DNA from 2 places in the Pseudoclavibacter sp. RFBG4 genome. Region 2 is predicted to be linked to the other one. Evidence: predicted binding sites of a transcription regulator. Region 2 holds the regulator's gene; the other holds the start of a gene.

Region 1 (9,010 bases), on a different contig from region 2:
GGCGCTTGCGAGCGACGGGTTGTCGGACACGGCCCTGGTGGCCTTGCCGACGCGGGTGCGCGTCAGGAACAGGGCCACGAGGAGGAGCGTGACGATCGAGATGCCCATGCTGAGGAGCGAGCCCGTCGTGATGCGCACGGGGCCGAACTCCACGGCTCCGCTGAGGCCCACCGAGCTCATCGGGAGGATCGCTCCGCCGAAGAAGAACTGGTAGAGGTACCGGAGTGCGAGGCCGAGGCCGATGCTCACGATCATCGCCGGGACGAGGCGCACACCGCGCTTGCGGAGCGGCTTCCAGAGGGTCGCGTCCTGGAGCCAGCCGAAGGCGGCGCCGAGGATCACGACGACGATGATGGCGACGAAGATGTTGAGCCCCATGACGACGGCGAAGAGCCAGGCCATGAGTCCGCCGAAGGTGACGAGCTCGCCGTGTGAGAAGTTGTTCAGCCCGGTGGTGCCGAAGATGAGGGTGATGCCGATCGCGCCGAGCGCGATGAGGAGGCCGAAGTTGAGGCCGGCGACGAGGCGCTCGATGAGCTGCGAGCCGAAGTTGCTGCTCTGCCTCGTGTCCTCTCCGAGCGCGAAGAGGCGTCCGACGTTGGTCGTCGACCACTCGTCCTCGGTGACCTCTGCGGTGGCGCCGTCCTCGTTCCGCAGGTCGATGCCGTCTGGCAGGGTCTCCGTATCGAGCGTGACCGTGTAGTTGCCTGGGCCTGGGACGGGCACGCGCCAGCGGCCGTCTTCACCCGACTCCACCGTCTCGGAGTAGCCGTCGCCGTCGACGGTGAGCGAGACGCCGGCGACGGGTTCTCCCTCGTAGTTGAGGATGCCGCTGATCGAGTACGGCGACTCCTCGTCGACGGGGTCGGCTGCCGCGTTCGCGGGGCCGGCCATCGCGAAGACGCCGAGGAACGCGAAGAGCGACATCGCGAGTGCTGCGAGCATTCGGTGGGTTCGGGTGAGCCGGGAACGCCGGGCGGTCGCTGAGCGCGGACCGGCTGGCGTGAGCGGACTGGGGAGAAGGGGCACGGAGTACCTCCAGTGCGAGTCGGGCTGGGCACGACGACTGAACGAGATTCTGGAACTGCTATTTCTGCAAGCGAGGATTCGCCACTCTGCGAATCTACGGATGGTTTGTATCGGCAATGTTTCACTGCCGCTACACACGATAGTCGCGCGGAAGGCGCTCTGCTCGCCGCCAGGAGCCTCAGCGCGCAATTTTGTTCTACGTCACCACAAATATGGTGCTCCAGTGCGGCGCAGTGTGCCGCCACATCCAAGATCTCCGATTTGTGAAGATGTCTTTCGTCTCCGGCGTGTCACCGACCGGATGGTGCCCCCGCCGCGGCACTGAGGCCCGCGGGCGTGTGCTCGGGACAGTGGAGTGCGCGCTCGCCGCAGTCCGCACAGGCGACGAAGCGTTCCCTGCAAGAGGGGTCGCTGCAGTTCTGGGTGCGGTGCGTGGGCCTCTCGCATTCGCGGCAGCGGCCGAGGACGTCGGTGTCGGGGCCGAACTCGAGGTGCTCGCGAGCGTCGAAGACCGCGAGGGAGCCCTTCCAGAGTCCCTCGTTGCCGAACTGCTCCGCGTACCGGACGATGCCGCCGTCGAGCTGGTACACCTCGCTGAAGCCGCGCTTGAGCATGAGCGCTGAGAGGACCTCGCAGCGCACGCCTCCCGTGCAGTAGGTGACGACGGGCTTGGACTTGAGGTCGTCGTACTTGCCCGATTCGAGCTCGGCGATGAAGTCGCGGGTGGTTCCGGTCTCCGGAACGATGGCGCCCTCGAAGCGGCCGATCTGCGCCTCGATCGCGTTGCGGCCGTCGAAGAAGACGATCTCGTCGCGCGATTCGACGAGTGCGTGCAGCTCGTCGGGGGCGAGGTGGGTCCCGCCGCCCTTGACGCCGTGCTCGTCGACCTCGAGCTCGCCCGGCGCCCCGAAGCTGACGATCTCGTCGCGCACCTTCACGCTGAGGCGTGGGAAGTCGAGGCTCTGTCCCAGCTCGTCGAGTCCAGTGCCCTCCGACCACTTGTAGTCGGCGTCCTTGAAGGCCGCGTACTCCCGGGTGGTGCGCACGTAGCGCTTGAGCGCGTTCAGCTCGCCGCCGAGGGTGCCGTTGATGCCGTCCTTGGAGATCAGGATGCGCCCACGCAGCCCCAGGGACGCCGCGAGGTCGCGCTGCCAGAGGCGGATCGCCTCCGGGTCGGCGAGGGGCGCGAAGGCGTAGTAGAGCACGATCTTGGGGACAGCCATGAGGACGATTTTAGGTGAGGGCGCGTGCTGGCCAGGGGCAGACGTTCCGTCCATCATGCGAAGGGATCTCAAGTGCGGCCAGCCGGCCAGCAGGGCCAAAGACAGCCCTTGGTGTTGGATCGAAGAGGTATCTCACAGATCATCTGCTGGTCGGTGGAGCCGTGTCGTCAACTCGCGTATTTGTTCAGAAAAACCTTCTGGGTGCCGAAGGATCCGCAAATATTCCCAGTTTGTCTTGTGTGGGCCGGGTCTGCCTCTATTATCACGCAGGTGACTGAATTTAAATTGGAGCCCTCTTTTCCTAGTGAACGCCGCCAATGGCGCGCCTCATTGGTTCAACTCATAGCCGTCAGCCTGATTGCCCTTCTGCTCTACTCTCTACCGTTGGTCGTGCCGTTTCAGGCGGCCCTGTCGTCGACTTCATCCGTCGGTGATTGGGAGGCGCTCGGAACAGTTTTCACGACTATCGGAGCTTCGGTTCTCGATGGGGGTGTTGATGCCTTCAGTGTGGTGGTCACATTGCTCGCCGGTTTGTATGTCCTCGTGGCCGGCGGGCAACTATCCGGCTCGTTGGCGATCCCAAAAGTGCAGCGCATTCTCGCCACGGCGGCGATATCACTTGTTGGATTCTTGTTTCCGGCGCTTCTTTTCAGTTGTATTGCGGTTTTGAACCAACCGGCCGAGCTCGGAAAGTTCATGCTTGTCGCCCCACTTGGGGCGGTGGTTGTAGTTCTGGCGACGCTCCTTGGCGAGTTCGTTGTCTACACCTCGCAAGAGCAGCTTCGCGCGAATATGGCGGCAGTTGCTAGGTCAGAGTCACTGATTCAAGGAATTGCCGCGAAACGTGAGGTGATGGTCACCTCGGGAGTCGTTGCTGTGAGCTGGGTGCAGGCTATAGGGCAAGCGAACATATGGCGGCGTCGACTCAGGATCGTTTTTGCTTCGTCACTCCTCGCAACGCTCGCGAGTGCGGTTCTAGCTGGCGCTTTGCTTGCTATCCAATACTTGAATTCACAGATCTACTTTCAGTTCTGGATGAACTCGAATCTCGTGGTTCTTCTGGCGGGATTTATTCTATCCGTGGTAGTTGCAATGCTCTCCGGTGAGTCGGCGCGAGAGCGCTGGGCGAGTGATACGTCATTCTCGAAATACGTTACCCGTGTGGCTATGGGTGCCGTGCTTTTCTTAATTCTGGCTTTTGGTTTTCTTCTCGGCATGTCGTTGGCTGAAAATCATGGATGGCTAGTCGGTTCGGTGTTCATTGTGACTGCCTGTGGACCGAGCCTTTTCATCTCGATCTCCACCCTGCTGCCAAACTCTCGCATCGGACTCGTTGGAATGCGACAAGCGGAACTCGATCTTGAGTCTCGGGTTAGATCGGGTCGAGCGAAGATCGCGATACTTGAACGAGACCTCGAAGAGCGAGCGGCTAGTTCAAGCGACTTGCGCGAGAGTTTCCTGAGGCGAGTATTTCGCAGCTTCGGCTATCAGAAAGTGGATTCTAGGTCCAATGAGCGAAGATGAGCAGGATCTCTGACCGCTGATAGGTGAGGATCGCTCCCTCGCGAGTTGCGGAGTCGCGTTGATTCGAATTTCTCATAGGTCGCTATCGCACTGGCCGCGAGTCGCGGCGTGTGTCGGGAGGATCGAATGTCCGTGGGTCTGCGTACCCTTGCGGCATGCCAGATCGGGTCATGTCGCTCTATCGGCCGGCGTCGCCGGTCGATGTGCAGCAGACCCTGTCTCCCCTCATGCGGGGCAGGCGAGATCCGACGTGCTGGGTGCATCCGGTGTCGCGCGACGTGTGGCGCACGTCCCACGCGCTGGCGGGAGGCGCGACCACGGTGTTCCGCCAGGCGCGGGAGGGGGTGCGGGTCGTGTCGTGGGGTGCGGCTGCCGAGATCGCGGTCGACGAGGCTCCCACGCTGCTGGGCTGCGACGACGACTGGAGCGAGCTCCGTCTCGACGCTCTGCCGGAGCTGGCGGATGTGCGGCGTCGGAACGAGGGGCTGCGGCTCCCGAAGTCGGGTGCGGTGTTCGAGGCGCTGAGCGCGGCGATCATCGAGCAGAAGATCACGGGCCTCGAGGCGCATCGCGCGTGGGACATCCTGCACCGCGACCACGCCGACGCGGCGCCAGGGCCGGCCGGTCTCGTGCCGCGGCACATGCGCCTGCCGCTCACGCCGGAGCAGTGGCGGCGCATTCCGAGCTGGGACTGGCACCGGGCCGGCGTCGACTACTCGCGGTCCGGCACGGTGATCCGCGCGGCGACGGTCGCCTCGGCGCTGGAGCGAACGAGCAGCCTGCCGACGGGGTCGGAAGAGCCGCTCCGCCGTCTTCGCTCGATCGTGGGCGTCGGCGTGTGGACGGCCAACGAGACCGTGCAGCGCTCGCATGGCGACCCCGACGCTCCGAGTTTCAGCGATTACCACATCCCCAACATGGTCGGGTGGGCGCTCGCGGGCTGCGACGTCGACGACGACGGCATGCGGGAGCTGCTCGAGCCGTGGCGCGGACACCGCGAGCGGGTCGTGCGGCTCATCAAGCTCGCGGGCAACCCGCGCCCGAAGCACGGCCCCCGTATGACCGTGCAAGACCACCGCTCCCACTGAGCTCTGCGCCCGGCGCCGACCTGCGCCGACCTCCTCTGAGGGGTGTTCGCCCACGGCTGAGGGGGTTTTCAGCAAACTTTCTGGCACTCGATGGGGCAGAGTGCTAATTTTCTGCTCAAGGAAGTTGACACCAGTCGACTCAAGTTCACCGCACCGTCTCGCGCTGACGAGCGTGCGTACAAGGAAGGGAAAACGACATGGCACGCGTCTTCGATCCGTTCCAGGAGATGGAACGACTTTTCCAGGGAGCACCGAACAGCCCGCGTTCGATGCCCATCGACCTCTACCGCGAGGCCGACCACTACATCCTCACCGCCGACCTGCCCGGCATCGACCCGAGCTCGATCGACGTCGACCTCGACGGCCAGCAGCTGACGATCCGCGCCGAGCGCAGCACGGTCAACGCCGAGGGCGCCAAGTGGCTCGTCCGTGAGCGCAACGGCGGCAGCTACCTCCGCCAGTTCACGCTCGGCCAGGGGCTCGACACCGAGCGCATCGCGGCGAGCTACGAGCACGGCGTGCTGACCGTGACCGTGCCGGTGAGCGAGCGCGCGAAGCCACGCAAGATCGAGGTCGAGAGCGGCACGAAGGTCGAGACCATCCAGGCCTGAGCGGCCCGGTGATCGCAGCTTCGTGATGCGGTCCCTGTGACGCAGAGAGGGGCAGCGCCAGCCGGCGCTGCCCCTCTCTGCGTGTCCCCGCGTCTGTGGGGCGGTGCGTCTCTGCGCTGGTCCTCGACGCGCGCTCGCGCCTTCGTTCGCGTCAGGCGGCGTGGAGTCCCGTTCCTGCCTCTTCGGTCTCGCGGGCGAGCTTCGCGGCCGCCGCGTAGCGGCTGCGGAGCGCCGAGTCAGGGGCGGGCTCGAGGCGAGCGATCGTCTCGACGGGCCAGTCCGGACGTGTCCCAGTCGCCACCCAGGCAGCCTGGCGAGCCGCGCCGTCGGCGACGTACTCGCCGGGTGCCGGGATCTCGACTGGCACGTCGAAGAGCGTCGGCGCGACGGCGCGGACGCCCTCGCTCAGCGCTGCACCGCCGATGAGCATGACTCGCTTCGCCTCGACGCCGAGCGCACGGTGGGCGTCGAGTGCCTGCGCGAGGCTGCCGAGCATGCCCTCGACTGCGGCCCTGGCGAGGTTCTCGCGGGTGAACGAGCCGCGGGTCATGCCGAGGAGCGACGCGGTCGCATCCGGCAGGTCGGGGGTGCGCTCGCCGTCGAGGTACGGCACGAACGCCAGACCGCCAGAACCGACGGGGGCGGATGCGGCCAGTCGACCGAACTCCTCGTGGTCGACGCCGAGCACCTCGGCGGTCGTGTCGATGACACGTGCCGCGTTGAGGGTCGCGGAGAGGGGAAGGAACGCTCCCGTCGCGTCCGCGAACCCGGCCAGCCCACCGCGGGGGTCGACCACCGGTCGGTCGGCGACGGAGAAGACGGTGCCTGAGGTGCCGATCGAGACGACGACATCGCCCGCGCGCGCGTTGAGGCCGAGCGCCGCACCAGCGTTGTCGCCGGCGCCCGCGGCGACGAGCGCGCCGGCCGGCGTCTTCCCCGCGACCTCGTCCGGTCCGAGCACACGGGGCAGGATGGCGTCGTGGCCGAGCGCCGCGATGAGCAGCTCGCGGTCGTAGTCGAGCGTGAACGGCGACCAGTAGCCGGTCCCCGACGCGTCGGAGCGGTCGGTCGTGAGCTTCGTCAGGTCTGGGCCGAGGGGGCTCTCGCCTGCTGGGCCGTAGCCGAGGAGGCGCCACGTGAGCCAGTCGTGGGGGAGGGCGACGGCCGCGACGCGCGCCGCGTTCTCGGGTTCCGCATCCCGCAGCCAGCGCAGCTTCGTGATGGTGAACGAGGCGACGGGCACGAGTCCCGTGCGCTCGACGAGCGCATCCTGGCCGAACTCGGCGATGAGGTCGCGTGCTGCGCCTGCGCTGCGGGTGTCGTTCCAGAGGAGGGCGTCGCGGACGACACGGCCCTCGGCGTCGAGGGCGACCATGCCGTGCTGCTGGCCTGCGACGGAGATCGCCGCCACGTCGTCGAGCCCGCCTGCGGCCTCGGTCGCGCCCTGAACGGCAGCCCACCAGTTCGCCGGGTCGATCTCGGTGCCGGGGAGGTGAGCGGCGCGCCCCTGGCGGACGAGCGCACCCGTCTCCGCATCGCGGATGACGAGCTTGCAGCTCTGCGTACTCGAGTCGAAGCCGGCGACGAGCATGGTGGTCTGCTTTCTGTAGGGCGAGTGCTGTGTTGAGGTTCAGGCGCTGGTCGAGCATGCACGACAGAGCTGGGGCGGATGCACGCGCGTGGTGAGTGCATCCGCCACAGCTCTGCGCGGGGGGACGGGGAACCCGTCAGTCGGTGGGACGTGGGCTAGCCGCGTGCGCCCATGAGGTGCTCGAGCGCGAGCTGCTGCAGGCGCACGAAGCCGAAGCCCTTGCCGTTGAAGTACGCGTCGGCGTCGAAGTCCTCGAAGGCGGAGCGGTCGGCGAGGAAGTCGTCGTAGGTCTCGCCCTCGCCGAGCGTGTTCGTGGACAGCTCGTCGACGCGGGACGCCGCGAGAGCCTCCTGCACCTCGGGGTCGGCGCGGAAGGCAGCCGCGCGCTCCTTGAGGAGGAGGTAGGTGCGCATGTTCGCTGCCGCCGACTCCCAGACGCCCGTCTCGTCCTCGGTGCGCGAGGGCTTGTAGTCGAAGTGACGCGGGCCCGTGTAGGTCTGGCCGCCGTTGGGGCCGCCGTTCTCGAGCAGGTCGACGAGCGCGAACGCGTTCTGCAGGTCGCCGTGGCCGAACACGAGGTCCTGGTCGTACTTGATGCCGCGCTGGCCGTTGAGGTCGATGTGGAAGAGCTTGCCCTGGTAGAGGGCCTGCGCGATGCCTGCCGCGAAGTTGAGGCCGGCCATCTGCTCGTGCCCGACCTCGGGGTTCACGCCGACGAGCTCCGGGCGCTCGAGGGTCTCGATGAAGGCGAGTGCGTGGCCGACTGTGGGGAGCAGGATGTCGCCTCGGGGCTCGTTCGGCTTCGGCTCGATCGCGAAGCGGATGTTGTAGCCCTTGTCGGTGACGTAGTCGCCGAGGAGGTTGACGGCCTCGCGGTAGCGCTCGAGGGCCTGGCGGATGTCCTTCGCGGAGTCGTATTCCGCACCCTCGCGGCCGCCCCACATGACGAACGTCTCGGCGCCGAGCGACGCGGCGAGGTCGAGGTTGCGGAGGACCTTGCGCAACGCGAAGCGACGCACGTCGCGGTCGTTGGAGGTGAAGCCGCCGTCCTTGAACACGGGAGCGGAGAAGAGGTTCGTCGTGACCATCGGAACGACGAGCCCGGTCGCATCCAGTGCACCACGAAGGCGGGAGATCTGCGAGTCGCGGACCTCGTCACTCGAGCCGAACGGGAAGAGGTCGTCGTCGTGGAAGGTGAGGCCGTAGGCACCGGCTTCTGCGAGCTTCTCGACGACGTGCACGACGTCGAGGTCGGCGCGCGTCGGGCCGCCGAACGGGTCGGTCCCGTTGTAGCCGACGGTCCACAGACCGAATGAGAACTTGTCTGCGGGGGTGGGAGTCAGAGACATGGGAGTCCGTTCTAGGTATCGTCGTTGATAAGTTCCAGAGAGCAACATATAGCACTTCGTTGTGTCACTTCCACCACCAGTTCCCGATGGGACAGGGTTCGGATGGCCCCTGGGGCTAGTTTTGTCACGAATCTGACACGGGGTTGCACAACCTGACCCAAGTGGGTATATGTTTGGCGCGACAACTTAGGGCAACACATTTCAGAGAGGAAATGACCGTCATGTCAGCAACGAAGAAGTTGCTCGGTCTCGCAGTCGTTGGAGGCCTCGCACTCGGTCTCACCGCATGCGACGCGCCAGCAGACCCAGCAGCAACCGGCGAAGCAGGAGCAGCAGTCGAGGTCGAGAGCGTCGGCATCTCGATGCCCACCCGCGAGCTCGAGCGTTGGATCAACGACGGAGCGCAGCTCCAGAGCAAGCTCGACGAGGCAGGCTTCACGACCGACCTGCAGTACGCCGAGAACGACCCGGACACGCAGATCTCGCAGATCCAGAACCAGATCGCATCCGGAGTCGACGTGCTCGTCGTCGCCGCCATCGACGGCTCGGTGCTCGCACCGGTGCTGCAGGATGCGGCTGACGAAGGCGTCACGAT
Region 2 (9,010 bases):
TCCGGCGTCGTGTTCTGCGCCTCGTCGAGCACCACGAAGGCGTCGTTGAGCGTGCGCCCGCGCATGTAGGCGAGTGGCGCGACCTCGATCGTCCCGCTCGCCATGAGCTTGACCACGACCTCCGGGTCGAGCATCTCGTTCAACGCGTCGAAGAGGGGCCGCAGGTAGGGGTCGATCTTGTCGTTGAGGGTCCCTGGCAGGTAGCCGAGGCGCTCGCCGGCTTCGACGGCCGGGCGAGTCAGGATGATCCGCGTGACCTCCTTGCGCTGCAGTGCCTGCACGGCCTTCGCCATCGCGAGGTAGGTCTTGCCTGTTCCGGCGGGTCCGATGCCGAAGACGATCGTGTTGTCGTCGATCGCATCCACGTACTGCTTCTGGCCGAGCGTCTTCGGGCGGATGACCTTGCCACGGGACTGCACGATGGACTGGCCGAGCACATCCGTTGGGGTCTCCTCGCCACGGTCGATGAGCCGCTGGGAGCGCTCGACCTGAGCCGGCTCGAGGTCGACGCCGCTGCGCGCCATCGCAGTGATCTCGCGCAGGAGCGCCTCGGCCGCGACGACGTCGTCTCGCTCGCCGCTGAAGGTGATCTCGTTGCCGCGTGCGAGCACGCGCACGCGTGGGTGCTCACGCTCCACGGACTTGAGCAGCCGGTCGCCTGGCCCGAGGAGCCGCACCATGGCGACGCCTTCGACCGTGGTGGTCTGCTCGACGAAATCTGTCCAGGTGCCGGACTCCCCGGGACCGTGGGACGGTGAACTGTCTTGACTAGGCAAGGGATCCTTCCGAGAGTCCTCCGCCGAGGACGTGTGCGTGAACGTGGAAGACGGTCTGACCTGCTGCCGCCCCCGAGTTGAAGATGAGCCGGAATTCGCTGTCGGTGTGCTGATCGGCGAGACCCTGGGCGACCGCGATGACCTCGGCGAGCAGCTCCGGATCGCCGGCCGCGAGCTGGGCGACGTTCGCGTATTCCTGGGTCTTGGGCACCACGAGAAGATGCACAGGCGCCTTCGGGCTGATGTCCTTGAAGGCGATGACCCGCTCGGACTCGAACACGATGTCGGCTGGGATCTCGCGGTTGATGATGCGCGTGAAGATGGACGGCTCTGAACTCGACATGAGACCAGCCTACGACTCGGCACTCGCGCGGGACCGAGAGTCCCACGTGCCGCTCAGCGCCAGGATCGCAGCGATCGCGGCGGGAGCCGCGCTCGAGGTTCGAAGAACGCCAGCGCCGAGGTGCACGCGCCTGGCGCCGGCCGCCTCGAAGGCCTCGAACTCGCTCTCGTCGATGCCGCCCTCTGGGCCGACGACGAGCGTCAGTCCGGAAGCGCCTGCCGGGACCTGCTCGGCGAGGGCCTGGCGCAGCGAGGTGTCGCCCGACGGGTCGAGGACCAGCATCGGCGCGTGACCGGCGAGCGATGCGACCTCCCCCGTCGAGTGCAGCGGGGCCACATCCGGGACCCACGCGGAGAGGCTCTGCTTGCTGGCCTCTCTGGCGATGGATGCCCACCGCTCGCGGCCCTTCTCAGCCTTCTGATCCCAGCGGCTCACGCTGCGCTTCGCCTGCCATGGAACGAACGCCGCGGCTCCGAGCTCCGTCGCGACCTGCACGGCCAGGTCGTCTCGCCCGCCCTTCGCCAGCGCCTGCACAACCGTGACACGCGGAGCCGCCTGCGCCACTCGCCGCGCGGCGACGACCGTGACGAGTGCGCGCTCGCGCTCAGTCAGAGCGAGCTCGCCGTCGACGATGAAACCGCGACCGTCGCCGAGCTGCACACGTTCGCCGACTCGCATCCGCGCGACCGCCATGTGCTTGGCCTCAGCGCCGCGCACCTCGACGACGTCACCGACGCGCAGCGCCTCGTCGAGGTCCTCGACGAGGTAGAGCCACGCCACGTCAGCGACCGAAACGGTCGCGGAGCTTCGAGAACATGCCCTGCTTCTCCCGCGCGAGGCGGGGGGCCTCGTGGCGGTGACGGGCAGCGAACTCCTCGATCAGCTTGCGCGATTTGCCGTCGAGCTTCGCCGGGGTCACGACCTGGACGGCGATGTCGAGATCGCCGCGATGGGTCGAGCGAAGCCGCGTGATGCCCCGACCTCGAACGGTCAGCACCTCGCCCGACTGCACGCCCGCGGGGATCTGAAGGTCGACGTCGCCGTCGAGCGCACCGACCGTGGTCGAGGTGCCCAGGATCGCGTCGGCCATCGACACCTCGACGACGCACTGGAGGTCGTCGCCGTCTCGTGAGAAGACCTCGTGCGGGCGCACGCGGATCTCGAGGTAGAGGTCACCGTTCGCTCCCCCGGCTGGTCCGGCTTCGCCTCGACCGGGAAGGTGGATGCGCAGCCCGGAGTCCACACCGGACGGGATGTCGACCGGGATGCTCACGTTCGCTCGGACACGGCCCTGGCCGTGGCACGTGTCGCACGGGTGCTCGATGACCGTGCCGTAGCCGCGGCACTGGGCGCACGGCTGGTTCGTGACGACCATGCCGAGGATCGAGCGCACCTGTCGCTGCACGGACCCGGCCCCACCGCATGCCGAGCATGTCGTGGGCGAGGTACCCGGCGCGCAGCACGTGCCCTGGCAGTTCTCGCAGGCGATCGCCGTCGTGACCTCGAGGTCCCGGTGCGTGCCGAACATGACCTCGTCGAGGTCGAGTTCGACGCGCACGAGCGCGTCCTGGCCGCGTTCCGCACGCGAGCGAGGCCCGCGGGAGCCCTGCTGGCCGAAGAAGGTCTCGAAGATGTCGCCGAAGCCGCCGAAGGACTGCCCATCTGGGCCGCCCTGGTCGTACTGCCGGCGCCGCTCGGGGTCGATGAGGGTGTCGTAGGCGTGCGTGACGGACTTGAAGCGCTCCGCGGCATCTTCGGACGGGTTGACGTCCGGGTGCAGCTGGCGTGCCAGCTTGCGGTAGGCCTTCTTGATCTCGTCCTGGGACGCCTCACGGCTCACGCCGAGCACGTCGTAGTGGTCTGCCAAGAGTGGCGACTCCTTCTTTGCATCTGTGTGTGTCACGCCTGCGTTGTCAGGCGCCGGGTGCATCCGCCGAGTGATGTGGCGGTGTCGGTCAGTCGTCCGAGTGCTGCTCGTCGAGCACCCGTGACAGGTAACTCGCAACCACTCGAACGGCCTGGATATTCCTCGGGTAGTCCATTCTCGTCGGCCCGACGACGCCGAGACGCGCGTCGCTCCCCGAGCTGCGATAGCCGCTCGTCAAGATAGCCGTCTCTCCGAGGCCAAGGTCGACGTTCTCCTGGCCGATGCTGACCGAGTAGGCCTCGGGGCTGGAGTGGAGCTCGTCGAGCAGCCGCAGGAGGACCACCTGCTCCTCGATGGCCTCGAGGACGGGCAGGATGCTCGAGGGGAAGTCGCGTTCGGTCCGGGCGAGGTTCGCGGTGCCCGCCATCACGAGGCGCTCCTGGCGGTGCGCCAGGACGAGCTCGAGCAGGTTGGCGATGACGGGAGCGAAGAGCTCCGCGTCTCGCTCCCCCATGATGCCGCTGACGTCCCTGAGCTCCGTCGACGCGCGCGCGACCGTCTTCCCGACGAGTCGGCCGGCCAGCCGGTCCCGGAGCACATGCAGCTGTTCGACGCTCACCTCGGCGCGGAGATGCCCGATGCGCTGCTCGACGCGGCCCGAGTCGGTGATGAGGACGGTCAGGACGCGCATGCTGGACAGCAGGACGAACTCGACGTGCTGGATCGCGGCGTTCGCGAGCGAGGGGTACTGCGCGATCGCGACGGAATTGGTGAGCTGCGCCAGCAGTCGCACCGACCGTCCGAGCACCTCGTCGACGTCGTCGCTGCCCTCGATGAAGGTCTCGATCGCCCGGCGCTGCGCTCCGGAGAGCGGCCTGAACTCGGCGAGTCGGTCGACGAACAGTCGGTAGCCCTTGTCGGTCGGGATGCGCCCGGAGGATGTGTGCGGGGCCACGATGAGCTCGGCGTCTTCGAGCTGTGCCATGTCGTTGCGGATGGTCGCCGCGGAGACGCCGAAATCGTGACGGTCTGCGATCGACTTGGAGCCCACCGGCTCACGACTCGTCACGTAGTCGGTGACGATGACGCGGAGCACCTGCATGCTTCTGTCTGAAACCACGATGCTCCTCCCTCGACGAGCTGCTGCGAGTCGGACTGGCACTCCGAACCTGAGACTGCCAATCCTACCGCTTTCCGCTCGCGCCACCAGCAGGATGCCAGGCCCTCGCAGGGCACGCGCAGTAGCGTGAGCGAAACCGACGAGAGGAACCCCGTGTCAGATCAGAACGCACCGACCCCGCCGCCAGGACACCAGGATCTGCCTCAGCAGCCGCCATACGACCAGCCGGGACCCTACGGGCAGCAGCCACCGTACGGGCAGCAGGCTCCCAACGGTCAGAAGGTTCCGTACGGCCAGCAGGCCCCCTACGGACACCCGCAGGGCGGGCAGTACCAGCAGTCGGGCCCGCAGAATGTGACAGAACCGCCCCTGACCCGAGACGGCGACCGCCTCGTCGGGACCTTCGATCACCTGCTCAACATCGTCGCCCCCGCCGTTGGGCCGCTCATTCTCTGGCTCGTCACACGGCGCAGGGGGCCTCTCGCCGACAGCGAGGGCCGCGAGGCGCTCAACTTCGGCATCACCGCTGCGATCGTGTACCTCGGCATCGGCGTCATCTCGCTGCTCTCGCTGATCGGCGGCCCCCTGGCGCTGATCGTCCCGCTCCTCTACCCGCTGCTCTGGGTTGCCGTCGTCGTCTACGCGATTCTCGGCGCGGTCCAGGCGAGCAAGGGTCTCCCCTACCGGTACCCGGTCACCTTCCGGTTCGTGAACTGAGCCGGCTCAGGCGGCGATTCGGCGCACGATCGCGTCTGCCATGAGCCGCCCTCGGAGCGTCGGGACGAGCCTGCCCTTCAGCGCGGCCCTCCCGTCGACGAGCGACTCGGCGATGAGCTCGGCGACGACACTGGAGTCGCCCAGCTCTGAGATCGCGAGGCCCTCCCGCAGACGCGAGCCGAGCATGATCCGCTCGAAGCGCTTCGTCTCCTCATCAAGCACTTCGCGCCCCATGGCCGGCGTGATGCCCTCAGCCAGCCTCGACGCGTAGGCGCTCGGATGCTTCGCGTTCCACCAGCGCACGCCGCCCACGTGGCTGTGCGCCCCCGGGCCGAATCCCCACCAGTCCGCGTCTCTCCAGTAGGAGAGGTTGTGGCGAGACGCGTGCTTGCCGTCGAGCGACCAGTTGCTGACCTCGTACCACTCGAACCCGGCCGCTGAGAGTCGCTCCTCAGCGAGCTCGTACATGTCGGCCTGCAGGTCGTCGTCCACGGCGGGCACCTCGCCGCGGCGGATCTGCCTGGCCAGCTTCGTACCCTCCTCGATGATGAGCGCATACGCGCTCACGTGCAGCGGCTCCTGAGCCAGCGCCATGTCGAGCGATCGGCGCCAGTCGTCGATGGACTCGCCGGGAGTGCCGTAGATCAGGTCGAGGCTCGGCTCGAGCCCGACTCGCTTCGCCGCGGCGACCACGATCGGGATGCGCGCCGGATCGTGGGTGCGCTCGAGGACGCTGAGGACGTGCGGGACGGCGGACTGCATCCCAAAGCTCACTCGGGTCACGCCCGCAGCCCGGAGCTCGGCGAGCTCACGCTCGCCAACCGAGTCGGGGTTCGCCTCGACGGTGACCTCCGCGTCTGGGGCGAGGCCCCAGCGACTGCGCACTCCCTCGAGCATCGCCGCAAGGTCGCTGACGGGCAGGAGGGTCGGAGTCCCGCCCCCGAAGAAGACGGTGGATACCTCGCGAGGGGCACCGCTCAGCACCCGCTCGGCGATGACCATCTCCTTCTCGACCTCGCCTGCGTAGCTGGAACGCGAGACCCCTCCGAGTTCCTCCGCCGTGTAGGTGTTGAAGTCGCAGTAGCCGCACCGCACGCGGCAGAAGGGCACGTGGATGTAGACGCCGAAGTCTCGCGACTCGGCGCCGACCAGTGCCTGCGCGGGGAGCTCGCCGCTCGGGGGCACCGGCTCACCGAGCGGCAGGGCGCTAGGCGCCAAGATGGCCGTTCGGCTGGGCCCTGTTCGGGGCGAAGTTCACGTGATGCACCCGCACAGCCTAGGCGCAATCAGGCGCGCGATCAGCCGAGCACGGCCTCGCGTTGCGCTCGCGTCCAACTGACACGACTACCTTCGAGGTCATGAGCACTCAGGCGACCTCCCCAAAGCACGTTCTCGTCTCCGGCGCATCCGGAATGATCGGCCACCGTCTCATCGAGGAACTGCATGCGCACGGCCACCGCGTCACTCGGCTCGTCAGGCGCGACCCGAAGGACGCCAGCGAGTTCCGGTGGAACCCCGCCCAGCGAACCCTGGACGCGCGGGTCCTCGACGGCGTGGATGCAGTCGTGAACCTCTCCGGGTCACCGCTCAGCAAGCTGCCGTGGACCTACAACGTGAAGAAGGAGATCCTGCGTTCCCGCGTCAACGCGACGCTCACGATCACCGGTGCCATGGCGGCCTCCTCCACGCCTCCGGCGCTCCTCATCAACGGTTCAGCGTCGGGCGCGTACGGCGACCGGCCGGGGCAGGTACTCGACGAGGACTCGGCACTGCCCGAGACCGACGAGTTCCTCCCTCGTGTCGTCGACCGCTGGGAGCGCGCCGCGCAGACAGCCCCGGAGGGCACCAGGGTCGTCCTGGCGCGCACCGGTCTCGTCCTCGGGCGCGGCGGTGTCCTGACCGTCCTGAAGACTCTGGCGAGCGTCGGGTTGCTCTCGCAGCTGGGTGACGGCACGCAGCACTGGCCGTGGGTGAGCCTGCGCGACGAGGTGCGGGCGCTCCGCTTCCTGCTCGAGTCCGACGACGCGCAGGGGCCATACAACCTGGTCGGCCCCACGCCCGCGACCGCCGACGAGATCCAGCAGCAGCTGGCCGACGAGCTCGGGCGCCCCTACAAGCTCAAGGCGCCATCGACACTCATCGACCTCACCCTCCAGAAGGCGGGCCGTGAACTGTTCCTCGCCGACCAGCAGATCCGCCCGAAGCGGCTGCTCGACGCTGGCTTCAGTTTCAAGGACCGCACCGCGGGTCAGGCGGTCGAGCTGGCTCTCAAGTCGCCGGAGTTCGAGCCAGAGCCTGGCGCCGGGGTCTGACCCTTCGAGTCAGGCCGCTCACGCCCTGGCGCGAGCGGCCTTCTCAAGGCGGATGCCCTCACGCAGAGAAGCCCTGGCTCGCTTTCGGTCCCCCGAGGCCGAGTACGCCAGACCGAGGCGCATCCACGTCCTCCAGTCTTCAGGAGCGGCCTCGACCTCAGCTTTCCACCTCGGGAAGTCCTCGTCGGCCGCCTCGCGGACGACGCGTCCGCTCGGCCGCTTGGGCAGGTCGTCCTCCGGCAGCTCGCCGGCGTCCGCCATACGACCGAGCAGTCGTTCCGTCTGCATCCCGAAGAGCAGCTCACGGGCCACGAAGACGACCGCGAGGACCGGGAACACGATGAGTGCGGCGCCCATCACCTTGGCGACGATATCGCCCGCGAACAGCGAGACCGCCATGCCCGAGACGAAGACGATGTAGAGCAGGAGGAGCAGGGTCACGGCGGCGACGCCGAGCTTCGTGGCGAGATTGCTCTTCACGAGCGACCCGACAGTCCCGCGAGGCCGAGCACGCCGTCGAGCCCGACTGTCGTGCCCCGCGTCTCGACCGCACGCGTGATGGCGAGCTTGATGCCCTGCACGTAGGCCTCCTGCGAGATGGTCTCGTGGCGAATCGTCAGCACCTCACCCTCTCCCCCGAAGATCACCTGCTGATCTGCCACGACTCCGCGCAGCCGCAGACTGTGGATGGGCACGCCCGAGACGAGTTGCCCCCGAGCGTCCTGCTCGCTGTTCGCAGCGGCGAGCGGCAGTTCCCGCGAAGCCGCGATGCGCTCCGCAGTCCGCACGGCGGTCCCTGACGGCGAATCCACCTTCTTGTCGTGGTGCGCTTCGACGATCTCGATCGATTCGAAGAAGCGCCCTGCGACACTCGCAAGCGCGGTGCCGAGCACCGAGCCCAGAGAGAAGTTCGGGACGAAGACGACGGCACGCTCCGGAGGCACCAGCTCAGAGATACCGGCGATCCGCTGCTCGTCCCAGCCGCTCGTGCCGACGACGACGTCGATGCCATGCTCGAGGGCGAAGGGCACCGCCGCCTCCGACGCCTCGAGCCGCGAGACGTCGATGAGCACGTCGGCGCCGAGCATCTCATCGAGTGAAGAAGAACTCGTCAGCCCCGAATGGAGGCAGAGCCCGTCGGTCGTCTCGAGGATCCGTGCGATCAGTGTTCCCATGCGGCCGGAAGCGCCCAGCACGGCGACCTTTGTTTCCATGTCCACAAGCGTACGGCCATCGGCCGGCGGAGCAGACGCCGCGGAAGGCTGCCAGCAGGCCCGACGACCTCAGACGGCGATCGAGGTGCTGACCCCCGTGCGGAGTTCCGGGGTCAGGTGCGAGAGGTCGTTGAAGAGCAGCAGCTCGGCCGGCTTCCTGGTTCGCACCCGAACCACCGTGAGTCCGGTGTTCACGGAGTTGAGGCCGAGCCAGCGCCAGTCGGGGGCGTCGAGCACCCGACGCACGAATTCGCCGATCACGAAGTTGTGGGTCACGAGCAGAGTGTGGCGGTCATCGCGGCTCTTGCTGAAGAACGTGTCGTACGCGTCGTTCATCTGCGCCATGCCAGCGTCGACGACCTCGTCAGCGATGCCGCCGAAGAAGCTGTCGTACGTCGACGGCGCGCCGTCCTGACCTGTGGGGATGCAGTCGAAGAGCAGCGTCGACTCGAGCGCGGCGGGACCGCTCGTGTACTGGTCGATGACCGCACTCGTCTCGACGGCGCGATCCAGCGGCGACGTGTAGGACTCGCTGAGCGGCACGCTCGCGAGTCGGCGGCCGATCAGATGAGCCTGAGCCCGACCCCGCTCCGACAGCGGGCCGTCGGTGATTCCGTGCTCGGCGTTCTCCTGCTCGCCATGCCTGACGAGGTAGAGGTAG

What was found. The regulator HrcA, encoded in region 2, represses chaperone genes, less so after heat shock. The targets are predictions, from matches to a motif close to TTNGCACTCGNNNNNNNCGAGTGCNAA.
Positions count from the first base shown of each region.
Region 1: a site for HrcA is predicted at 4,945-4,971, ahead of C5E10_RS01740 (Hsp20/alpha crystallin family protein). Genes of this name have one in related genera too.

Region 1 is NZ_PSYC01000007.1:3,420-12,429, forward strand. Features, by position in the region: gene C5E10_RS01725 (branched-chain amino acid ABC transporter permease) at 1-945, opposite strand, end outside; gene C5E10_RS01730 (rhodanese-related sulfurtransferase) at 1,320-2,252, opposite strand; gene C5E10_RS18770 (hypothetical protein) at 2,523-3,776, shown strand; gene C5E10_RS01735 (DNA-3-methyladenine glycosylase) at 3,932-4,864, shown strand; gene C5E10_RS01740 (Hsp20/alpha crystallin family protein) at 5,062-5,475, shown strand; gene C5E10_RS01745 (xylulokinase) at 5,627-7,066, opposite strand; gene xylA (xylose isomerase) at 7,222-8,415, opposite strand; gene chvE (multiple monosaccharide ABC transporter substrate-binding protein) at 8,637-9,010, shown strand, end outside.
Region 2 is NZ_PSYC01000020.1:173,337-182,346, reverse strand. Features, by position in the region: gene C5E10_RS05930 (PhoH family protein) at 1-776, opposite strand, end outside; gene C5E10_RS05925 (histidine triad nucleotide-binding protein) at 769-1,119, opposite strand; gene C5E10_RS05920 (16S rRNA (uracil(1498)-N(3))-methyltransferase) at 1,129-1,899, opposite strand; gene dnaJ (molecular chaperone DnaJ) at 1,901-2,986, opposite strand; gene hrcA (heat-inducible transcriptional repressor HrcA) at 3,075-4,106, opposite strand; gene C5E10_RS05905 (DUF4870 domain-containing protein) at 4,260-4,823, shown strand; gene hemW (radical SAM family heme chaperone HemW) at 4,830-6,041, opposite strand; gene C5E10_RS05895 (TIGR01777 family oxidoreductase) at 6,182-7,135, shown strand; gene C5E10_RS05890 (hypothetical protein) at 7,154-7,615, opposite strand; gene dapB (4-hydroxy-tetrahydrodipicolinate reductase) at 7,612-8,349, opposite strand; gene C5E10_RS05880 (histidine phosphatase family protein) at 8,419-9,010, opposite strand, start outside.